DNA from 2 places in the Agromyces sp. P1_H4 genome. Region 1 is predicted to be linked to the other one. Evidence: predicted binding sites of a transcription regulator. Region 1 holds the regulator's gene; the other holds the start of a gene.
The links. Region 1 encodes LexA, which represses DNA repair genes until DNA is damaged. Its sites were predicted from a motif close to TCGAACANNTGTTCGA; they were not measured.
Positions count from the first base shown of each region.

Region 2: uvrA (excinuclease ABC subunit UvrA) is a predicted target of LexA. The motif match lies at 3,372-3,387, and genes of this name have one in related genera.

Region 1 covers NZ_JBFUCL010000096.1:5,306-10,931, forward strand. Annotated here, with positions in the region: gene metE (5-methyltetrahydropteroyltriglutamate--homocysteine S-methyltransferase) at 1-1,612, shown strand, start outside; gene AC1DY2_RS08135 (alpha/beta fold hydrolase) at 1,763-2,530, shown strand; gene lexA (transcriptional repressor LexA) at 2,561-3,238, opposite strand; gene AC1DY2_RS08145 (LysM peptidoglycan-binding domain-containing protein) at 3,504-3,884, shown strand; gene AC1DY2_RS08150 (histidinol-phosphate transaminase) at 3,931-5,085, shown strand; gene hisB (imidazoleglycerol-phosphate dehydratase HisB) at 5,095-5,626, shown strand, end outside.
Region 2 covers NZ_JBFUCL010000005.1:4,526-10,308, reverse strand. Annotated here, with positions in the region: gene rpsA (30S ribosomal protein S1) at 1-469, shown strand, start outside; gene coaE (dephospho-CoA kinase) at 581-1,192, shown strand; gene uvrB (excinuclease ABC subunit UvrB) at 1,253-3,319, shown strand; gene uvrA (excinuclease ABC subunit UvrA) at 3,443-5,783, shown strand, end outside.

The DNA.
Region 1 (5,626 bases):
GGGCTCCACCGAGCAGCGCCCGTCGATCTTCGTGGCTGCGCCCTACGGCGCGCTCGGCGACGCGCTTCCCGCGCTGGCGGCCGCGCCCGTCGAGGCCATCTCACTTGACCTCGTGCGCGGCACCGCGCCCGAGCAGCTCGACCCGGCGACCGAGGAGTCGCTGGCGTCGAAGACCCTCGTCGCGGGCGTGGTCGACGGCCACAACATCTGGCGGGGCGACCTCGCGCACGCGTTCGAGCGGGCCGACGCGCTCCGCTCCTTCTCGGGCGACGTGGCCGTCTCGACCTCCACCTCGCTGCTGCACGTGCCGCACGACGTCGAGGACGAGTCCGAGCTCGACCCGCGCCTCGTGAGCTGGCTCGCGTTCGCCGACCAGAAGGTCGCCCAGGTCGCGACGTTGGCACGGGGGCTCGCCGAGGGACGCGACGCCATCGCGAGCGAGCTCGACGCGGCATCCGCGGCCCTCGCCGACCGTGCCGGTGCGCCCGGGGTGCGCGTGCCCTCGGTGCGTGCACGACTGGCCGGCCTCGCCGATCGCGACTTCGCCCGTGACGAGTACGACGAGCGGGTCGCCGCCCAGGAGTCGCTCGACCTGCCCGAGCTGCCCACCACGACCATCGGATCGTTCCCGCAGACGGCCGACATCCGTCGTGCGCGCGCACGCCTGCTGAAGGGCGAGTTGACAGATGCCGAGTACCGCGGGCTCATGCGCGAGGAGATCGAACGCGTCATCCGCCTGCAGGAGGAACTGGGTCTCGACGTGCTCGTGCACGGCGAGCCCGAGCGCAACGACATGGTGCAGTACTTCGCCGAGCTCCTCGACGGGTTCGCGGTCACGCAGCACGGTTGGGTGCAGTCCTACGGATCGCGCTGTACGCGCCCGTCGATCCTGTGGGGCGACGTCTCCCGTCCGGCGCCGATGACGGTGGAGTGGTCGACGTACGCCCAGTCGCTCACCGAGAAGCCGGTCAAGGGCATGCTCACCGGTCCGGTGACGATCCTCGCGTGGTCGTTCGTGCGCGACGACCAGCCGCTCGGCGACACCGCGCGCCAGATCGCGCTGGCGCTGCGCGACGAGATCGGCGATCTCGAGRAGGCCGGCATCCGGGTCATCCAGGTCGACGAGCCGGCGCTGCGCGAACTGCTCCCGCTGAAGCTCGCCGACCAGCCCGCCTACCTCGACTGGTCGGTCGGCTCGTTCCGGCTCGCGACGGGCGGCGCCGCTGCGGCGACGCAGGTGCACACGCACCTCTGCTACTCGGAGTTCGGCGTGGTCATCGACGCGATCCGCAACCTCGACGCCGACGTGACCTCGATCGAGGCCGCCCGCAGCCGCATGGAGGTCGTCGACGACCTGTCGACGAGCGGCTTCGACCACGGCATCGGCCCGGGCGTCTACGACATCCACTCGCCGCGCGTGCCGAGCGCCGCCGAGGTGCAGTCGCTCCTCGAGCGGGCGGTCGCGGAGATCCCGGCCTCCAAGCTGTGGGTCAACCCCGACTGCGGGCTCAAGACCCGCGGCTACGACGAGACCGTGGCGTCGCTTGAGCACATCATCCAGGCGACCCGCGCCGTGCGCGCCGAGCTGCCCCAGCCCGCGCTCGCGAAGTAGGGCGAAACGCACGCCGGTCGGATGTCGCGAGCTCGCGGCATCCGACCGYCGTCGTCGTTCAGCGCGACGTCGCACGGCGCGTCGTCGCACTCGGGGGATCCCCATGTGCCGCCCGGGCAGCCCACAGGTGCGACCCGTACGGTCGACGTCATGCGACTCGCAGTGCACGAATCCGGCGATGGTGCCAAGACCGCCGTGCTGATCCACGGGATCATGTCCGATTCACGGGCCTGGCACCGGGTGACGGCAGAGCTCCACGCGCACGGATATCGGGTGCTCGCGGTCGACCTCGCCGGGCACGGTCGCAGTCCCCGGGCGCGTCGATACTCGCCGGCGGCCTGGGCGCACGACGTCGTGGAGACGCTCGAGCCGATGCTCGACCGGGCGCCCGACGTGGTAATGGGCCACTCGCTCGGCGGCCTCGTCGCGAGCCTCGTCGCCGACCGCCTGGCGCCCCGGGCGGCCATCTACATCGACCCGGCGTTCTCGTTCCCCACCGGCGTCAAGGGCTGGGCGTTCAAGGCGTTCTTCGCCATGGCCCCGCGGCCCCGGCGGTCGGCACTCGTGCGCATGAACCCCCGCTGGAGCGCGGTCGACGTCGACATCGAGGTCGCGACGCTTCGCGACTGGGACAAGCGGACCATCCTCGGATTCCTCGACACGAGGCCGCTCGTGCCGCCCGCCCGGCTGGTGGCGCCCAGCCTGGTCGTGCTCGCCGAGAAGAGCCTCCTGATCACCGAGCGCGTCGCCGCGCAGATGCGGAGCCGGGGGATGACCGTCGCGACCGTGAGGGGAACCGGTCACACCGTGTTCCGCGACGACCACGCAGGCTTCATGGACACCGTGGTCGGGTGGCTGCACGGGCTCGGTGCACCGGCCACCAAGGCCGCGACGCGCCGAGTGCTCACGGCCGCCTGACCGAGAGCTGCAGGGTCTGCCGAACCCTGGTCAGACCGCGCGGAGCACGGCGACGACCTTGCCGAGGACCTCGGCCTGGTCGCCGAGGATGGGCTCGAACGCGGTGTTGCGGGGGAGCAGCCACGTGTGGCCGTCGCGCTGCCGGAAGACCTTGACGGTCGCCTCGCCGTCGAGCATGGCCGCCACGATCTCGCCGTTCTCCGCGGTGCGCTGCGATCGCACCACGACCCAGTCGCCGTCGCAGATCGCCGCATCGATCATGGAGTCGCCGACGACCTTGAGGATGAAGAGGTCGCCCTTGCCGACGAGCTGACGGGGGAGGGGGAACACCTCGTCGATCTGCTGCTCGGCGGTGATGGGGATGCCGGCGGCGATGCGCCCCACCAGGGGAACCATGGCGGCGTCGCCCACCTGCACGGGCTCGCCCGCCGAGGCGTTGCGTCCTGGCGCCCCGGGCAGCTCGATGAGCACCTCGAGGGCTCGGGGACGGTTGGGGTCGCGCCGGAGGTAGCCGGCGAGCTCGAGCTGGTTGAGCTGGTGCGTCACGCTCGACAGTGAGGAGAGTCCCACCGCATCACCGATCTCGCGCATGCTCGGCGGATATCCACGGCTCGACACGGAACGCTGGATGACCTCGAGGATCGCGACCTGCTTCGCGCTCAGGCTCTTGCGGCGGCGTTGGCCGCCCGCCGTGCGCGTTCCGTCGATGTCGGTGCTCAACGTCTCCGCCCCTCGTTGCGACCTCGCGGCCGGATGTCGGTGGTGTCTGATCGACTGTGTTCGAACATTCGAAACTGTATCCGGCAGATGTCGGTGCGGCAAACATTCGTTCGAGTGTGTCGCGCAATTCGGCGGCACCACACACGACGAGTGGATGCTTGCAGCTTCGAACATTCGAAGATATATTCGGAACAGAGCTTCGCATCCGGCCCTCCCGGCCGAGGGCCGGATGCGACTCATCAGGAGGTGTGAGATGAGTGCAGTGATCGTAACGAACCGGCTCGGCACTTCCGTGCGCCCGCAGCCGATCGAGGCCCCGGCCGCCACCCGGCTTCGCCTGACCCGTCGGGGAAGGGCGGTCTTCACGGGGCTGGCGTCGCTCCCGTTGGTGGTCTGGGCGCTGGTCGCCGTCCTCGGTTCCGGTGGCGCGGCGGCCGATTCGGGTGCCGCACGGGCAGCGACGTCGTTCGAGTACGTCACGATCGGCCAGGGCGACTCGCTGTGGGCCCTTGCCGAGTCCCTCGCGCCGCAGGGAGATCCGCGTGAACTCGTCGACGAGATCATGCGACTCAACGGCCTCGACGACGCGGTCGTCGAGCCGGGCCAGCGGCTCGCGCTTCCCGTCGTTCCGTGACGTCACGGGGCCGTGGCGCCTGCCACCGCGTGGCTAGCATGGACTGGTGACGAGCCTCGACGACCTGCCCATCCGCGACGATCTCCGCGGCCGCACGCCGTACGGCGCACCGCAGAAGACGGTGCCCGTCGCCCTGAACGTCAACGAGAATACGCATCCGATCCCCGAGGACGTGGCGCACGACATCGTCGCGCGGGTCGCCGCGGCGATCCTCAGCCTGAACCGGTATCCCGACCGCGAGTTCACCGCGCTGCGTCGTGCGCTGGCGGACTACCTGGGCCATGGACTCGACGTCGACCGAATCTGGGCGGCCAACGGGTCGAACGAGGTGCTGCAGCACATCCTGCAGGCGTTCGGGGGCCCGGGCCGCTCGGTGCTCGGATTCGCACCCACCTACTCGATGTACGGCCTCCTCGCGTCGGGCACCGGCACGCAATGGATCACCGCAGGGCGCGACGACGACTTCGAGCTCAGCCCAGAGACCGCCGTCGCGGCCATCCGTGAGCACGACCCCGACGTCGTGCTGCTCTGCGCGCCGAACAACCCGACCGGCACGCCGCTGTCGCTCGACACGATCACGGCGGTGGCCGATGCCGCGCGAGGCATCGTGGTGGTCGACGAGGCGTACATCGAGTTCGCCGACCCCGGCACGCCGAGCGCCCTGACCCTGCTCGAGGGGCGGCCGAGGCTGCTCGTCTCGCGCACCATGAGCAAGGCCTTCGCGTTCGCCGGCGCGCGGGTCGGCTACCTCGCCGCCGACCCTGCCGTCGTCGATGCCCTGCGCCTCGTGCGCCTCCCGTACCACCTCTCGGCGCTCACGCAGGCCGCGGCGCTCGGCGCCCTCGCGCACTCCGGCGAGATGCTCGCGATGGTCGACGAGATCCGCGGGCAGCGTGAGCGCATCGCCACCGAGCTGGCCCGCCTCGGATTCCGCCCCTACCGCAGCGGGGCGAACTTCGTGCTGTTCGGCGGAGTCGACGACCCGCACGCGGTGTTCGAGGCGCTCCTCGAACGGGGGATCCTCATCCGCGAGATCGGCCTCCCCGGATGCCTCCGCGTGACGGCCGGCACCGAGGCCGAGACGACGGCGTTCCTCGAGGCGATCGCGAACTTCGCACCGGCCGGTTCGCCCGCGAGTGCGGCAGCGTCACCGGCCCACGCGACGGCCTCCTCGGCGAACCCCGCATCGGCCCCCGAATAGGATGACGGCATGACCACTCCCGGCGCACCGCGCACCGCCCGCGTGCAGCGCGAGACGAGCGAGTCCAGCATCGACCTGTCGGTGAACCTCGACGGCACGGGCGTGAGCGACATCGAGACCTCGGTGCCGTTCTACGACCACCTCCTCACGGCATTCGCCAAGCACTCGCTCACCGACCTCACGGTGCGGGCGCGCGGCGACATCGAGATCGACGTGCACCACACCGTGGAAGACGTGGGCATCGTGCTCGGGCAGGCCATCCGCGAGGCGCTCGGCGACAAGCGCGGCATCTCGCGATATGGCGACGCCCTCGTGCCCCTCGACGAGGCCCTCGCGCAGGCCGTGGTCGACATCTCCGGACGCCCATTCCTCGTGCACTCGGGCGAACCCGCGGGCTTCGAGTTCCACCTCATCGGCGGTCACTTCACGGGTTCCATGGTGCGCCACGTCTTCGAGGCCATCGCGTTCAACGCCGGCCTCACCGTGCATGTCACGGTGCTCGGCGGTCGCGACCCCCACCACATCGCCGAGGCCGAGTTCA
Region 2 (5,783 bases), on a different contig from region 1:
GGGCAAGCACGTCGAGCTCGCCGAGCAGGTCGTGTCGGTCGGCGAAGAGGTCTTCGTCAAGGTCATCGACATCGACCTCGAGCGTCGCCGCATCTCGCTCTCGCTGAAGCAGGCGAACGAGGGCGTCGACCCCGAGGGCACCGAGTTCGACCCGGCGCTCTACGGCATGCTCACGGAGTACGACGAGCAGGGCAACTACAAGTACCCCGAGGGCTTCGACCCCGAGACCAACGAGTGGCGCGAGGGCTTCGAGGCCCAGCGCGAGAAGTGGGAGCAGGACTACGCTGCCGCCCAGGCTCGCTGGGAGGCCCACAAGAAGCAGGTCGCCGCGGCGAACGCTGCTGCCGTGGCCGACGACTCGTTCACCTCGGGTGCCGCATCGTTCTCGAGCGACTCGGCCGGCGCGGGCACCCTCGCCGACGACGCGTCGCTCGCGGCGCTGCGCGAGAAGCTCTCGAGCAACAACTAGTCGCGTTTCGCGATACGGAAGGCCGGTCCCTCGGGGCCGGCCTTTCCGCGTCTCCCGGGCGTCGTGTTCGACCGGGAGAGAGGCGCGTTCGACCCGGATAGAGTGGTCGGCGTGTATCTGATCGGTCTCACTGGCGGAATCGCCTCAGGCAAGTCCACGGTCGCGCGTCGCCTCGTGGAGCACGGGGCGGTGCACATCGACGCCGACGACCTGGCGCGGCGGGTCGTCGCACCGGGCAAGCCGGCGCTCGCGGCGATCGTCGACGAGTTCGGTCCCGGCGTGCTCCGCTCCGACGGCACGCTCGACCGGGCGAAGCTCGGCGAGCTGGTCTTCGCCGATGAGGCGGCGCGCGCGAAGCTCAACGCCATCGTCCATCCCGCCGTTCGGGAGCTCTCGGCCAAGCTCATCGAACGGGCCGCGCAGGAAGACCCCGAAGCGGTCGTCGTCTACGACGTCCCGCTCCTCGTCGAGGCGGCCGTCGACCATCCGTTCGATCTCATCGTCGTGACGAACGCCCCGCGCAAGACGCAGGTCGAGCGGCTCGTCGAGCAGCGCGGGTTCGACCCGCTCCAGGCACAGGCCCGAGTCGACGCCCAGGTCGACAACACCTCGCGGCTGGCGATCGCCGACGTCGTCATCGACACCGACGGCTCGATGGCGCACACGATGAGCCAGACCGACGCCCTCTGGAACCGCATCAGGGCCGAGCGCGCGTCGGCCTAGCCTGTTCGCGCGGAGCTGACTCCGGCCGGAGTGTCGGCGGCCGAACCTAGACTTGAAGGCATGCAGGCCACACGATCCGTCCGTCCCTTCGAGGTCGTGAGCGACTACCGGCCGAGCGGTGATCAGCCCACGGCGATCGCCGAACTCGCGGGCCGCATCAACGCCGGCGAGACCGATGTGGTGCTGCTCGGCGCGACGGGCACCGGCAAGTCGGCGACCACGGCGTGGCTCATCGAGCAGGTCCAGCGGCCGACGCTCGTGCTCGCGCACAACAAGACGCTGGCGGCCCAGCTCGCCACCGAGTTCCGAGAGCTCATGCCGAACAACGCGGTCGAGTACTTCGTCTCCTACTACGACTACTACCAGCCCGAGGCCTACGTCCCGCAGACCGACACCTTCATCGAGAAGGACTCGTCGATCAACGCCGAGGTCGAGCGGCTCCGGCACTCCACGACGAACTCGCTGCTCAGCCGGCGCGACGTGGTGGTGGTGTCCACGGTGTCGTGCATCTACGGCTTGGGCACCCCCGAGGAGTACCTGAAGGCGATGATGCCGCTCCAGGTCGGGCAGCGCGTCGACCGCGACTGGCTGATCCGCAAGTTCGTCTCGATGCAGTACCAGCGCAACGACGTCGACTTCTCGCGCGGCAACTTCCGCGTGCGCGGCGACACCATCGAGATCATCCCGATCTACGAGGAGCTCGCGATCCGCATCGAGATGTTCGGCGACGAGATCGAGGCGCTCTACCACCTGCATCCGCTCACCGGCCAGGTCGTCGAGAAGCTCGACGCCGTGCCGGTCTTCCCCGGCTCGCACTACGTCGCGAGCACCGATGTCATGCAGCGCGCGATCGGCACGATCCGCCTCGAGCTCGAGGAGCGGCTGGCCGAGCTCGAGCGCGAGGGCAAGCTGCTCGAGGCACAGCGGCTGCGCATGCGCACCACGTTCGACCTCGAGATGATGGAGCAGATCGGGTTCTGCTCCGGCATCGAGAACTACTCCCGCCACATCGACGGCCGAGCACCCGGCGAGGCGCCGCACTGCCTCCTCGATTACTTCGCCGACGACTTCCTCGTCGTGATCGATGAATCCCACGCCACCGTCCCGCAGATCGGCGCGATGTTCGAGGGCGATTCGTCGCGCAAGCGCACGCTGGTCGAGCACGGCTTCCGGCTGCCCAGCGCCCTCGACAACCGCCCGCTGAAGTGGGACGAGTTCAAGGCGCGGGTCGGCCAGACCGTGTACCTGTCGGCGACGCCCGGCCGCTACGAGATGGGCATCGCCGACGGCGTGGTGGAGCAGATCATCCGGCCGACCGGCTTGGTCGATCCGCAGATCGTGGTGAAGCCGTCGAAGGGGCAGATCGACGATCTCCTCGAGGAGATCCGGCTCCGCGCCGAGCGAGACGAGCGCGTGCTCGTCACGACGCTCACGAAGCGCATGGCCGAGGAGCTCACCGACTTCCTCACCGAGGCCGGCGTGCGAGTGCGGTACCTGCACTCCGACGTCGACACGCTGCGTCGCGTCGAGCTCCTCACCGAGCTGCGCGCCGGCGTCTACGACGTGCTGGTGGGCATCAACCTGCTCCGCGAGGGCCTCGACCTGCCCGAGGTGTCGCTCGTCGCCATCCTCGACGCCGACAAAGAGGGGTTCCTCCGGTCGTCGACCTCGCTCATCCAGACGATCGGCCGTGCGGCGCGCAATGTCTCGGGCGAGGTGCACATGTACGCCGACGTGCTGACCGACTCGATGGCTGCGGCCATCGACGAGACCACGCGTCGCCGCGACCGACAGCTCGAGTACAACAGGGCGAACGGCATCGACCCGCAGCCGTTGCGAAAGCGCATCGCCGACATCACCGAGGTGCTGGCGCGCGAAGAGGCCGACACGGCCGCGCTGCTCGCGGGCCGCGACGCCCGCAAGAAGTCGCCGGTGCCCAACCTGCGGCGGGAGGGCATCGCCGCCGAAGGGGCCAACGATCTCGAGGAGCTCATCCGCGACCTCAACGAGCAGATGCTCGAAGCAGCCGGCGAGTTGAAGTTCGAGCTGGCAGCACGGCTTCGCGACGAGGTGTCCGACCTCAAGCGCGAGCTGCGGCAGATGGAGAAGGCGGGCCACCTCGGCTGAACCGCGGAAGCACGAGCACCTGCCGCTTCGTTCGCCTCGGTGGGGACCCGAATCGAACGTATGTTCGCTGAGAGCACGATCAACGCGGGACTCCGTGTCAGTGGGTCTCCCTAGACTCGTAGGGTGCCAGTTTCACGTCTCGATGCCCATTCGCAGCTGAGTGTCCGCGGTGCCCGCGTGCACAACCTGCACAACGTCGACGTCGAGATCCCGCGTGATGCGATGGTCGTCTTCACGGGTCTCTCGGGCTCCGGCAAGTCGTCCCTGGCGTTCGACACGATCTTCGCCGAGGGCCAGCGCCGCTACGTCGAGTCGCTCTCCGCGTACGCGCGGCAGTTCCTCGGCCAGGTCGACCGGCCCGACGTCGACTTCATCGAGGGCCTGAGCCCCGCCGTGTCGATCGATCAGAAGTCGACCAACCGCAACCCGCGCTCGACCGTCGGCACGATCACCGAGATCTACGACTACATGCGCCTGCTCTGGGCGCGCATCGGCGTGCCGCACTGTCCCGTCTGCGGTGAGCCCATCCAGCGGCAGACCGTGCAGCAGATCGCCGACCAGCTGATGGAGCTGCCCGAGGGCACCCGCTACCAGATCCTGAGCCCGGTGGTCTCGAAGAAGAAGGGGGAGTTCGTCGACCTCTTCCGCGAACTCGCCGCCGGCGGATACTCGCGCGCCGTGGTCGACGGCGAGGTCATCCGCCTCGATGAGCCGCCCGTGCTCAAGAAGCAGGTCAAGCACGACATCTCCGTCGTGATCGACCGGCTGGTCGCCGGTCCCGACGTCCTCGGCCGGCTCACCGACTCGCTCGAGACGGCACTGCGACTCACCGATGGCCTGGTGCAGGTGAACTACGTCGACGAGACCGGGCCCGCCGCGTGGGCGACCTTCTCCGAGAAGCTGTCGTGCCCCAACCAGCACCCCATCCAGCTCACCGAGATCGAGCCGCGCACGTTCTCGTTCAACGCGCCGTTCGGCGCATGCCCCGAGTGCTCCGGCCTCGGCACCAGGATGTCGGTCGACGAGGAGCTGCTGCTCGGCGACCCGTCGCTGAGCATCGCCGAGGGCGTCATCCTGCCGTGGACCTCGCAGGGGAAGAGCCTCTACAACTACTACGAGAAGCTCCTCGACGGCCTGGCCCGCGATCTCGGCTTCTCGCTCCGCACCCCGTGGGAGGAGTTGGCCGACGACGCGCGCCAGGCGGTGCTGCGCGGAGACAACTTCGAGGTCAAGGTGCGTTGGCGCAACCGGTACGGCCGTGAGATGAGCTACTCGTCGGGCTTCGAGGGGGTCGTTCCCTACATCGAGCGGCAGTATCTCCAGGCCGAGACCGACGTGCAGCGCGCGCGCTGGTCCGAGTACCTCCGCGAGGTTCCGTGCCCAGTCTGCGATGGCAAGCGGCTGAAGCCCGAGGTGCTGTCGGTGCTCGTCCACGAACACAGCATCGCCGACGTGGGCCTGCTGAGCCTCACCGAGGCCAGGTCGTTCATGGATCGCCTCGAGCTCACCGATCGCGAGCAGGCGATCGCCGCGCAGGTCCTGCGCGAGATCAAGCTCCGACTCGACTTCCTCATCCGGGTCGGACTCAGCTACCTCGACCTGGCCCGCGCCGCCGCGACGCTGTCGGGCGGCGAGGCCCAGCGCATCCGGCTTGCCACCCAGATCGGCTCCGGCCTCACCGGCGTGCTCTACGTGCTCGACGAGCCGAGCATCGGCCTGCACCAGCGCGACAACCGCCGACTCATCGACACCTTGGTCGCACTTCGCGACCTCGGGAACACCCTGATCGTGGTGGAGCACGACGAGGACACGATCCGCACCGCCGACTGGATCGTCGACATCGGCCCGGGCGCCGGCGTGAACGGCGGCACGGTCGTGCATTCCGGCAGCTACGACGACCTCCTGAAGAACACGCGGTCGCTCACCGGTGACTACCTGTCGGGGCGCAAGGAGATCGCCATTCCCGCCCGTCGCCGACCGATCGACCCGGCCCGCATGATCGGCGTGCAGGGGGCCGAGGCCAACAACCTCCGCGGCGTCGACGTCGAGTTCCCGCTGGGCACCTTCACCGCGGTCACCGGCGTCAGCGGCTCGGGCAAGTCGTCGCTGGTCAACGACATCCTCTACCGGGTGCTCGCCAACCGGCTCAACGGGGCACGCAAGGTCCCGGGCAAGCATCGGCGAGTGACGGGCATCGACCAGCTCGACAAGGTCGTGCACGTCGACCAGGCACCGATCGGGCGCACGCCGCGCTCGAACCCGGCGACCTACACCGGTGTGTTCGACCGCATCCGCACCCTGTTCTCCGAGACCACCGAGGCGAAGGCGCGCGGGTACCTGCCCGGGCGCTTCAGCTTCAACGTCAAGGGCGGCCGCTGCGAGGCCTGCTCGGGCGACGGCACCATCAAGATCGAGATGAACTTCCTGCCCGACGTGTACGTCGCGTGCGAGGTCTGCGGCGGCC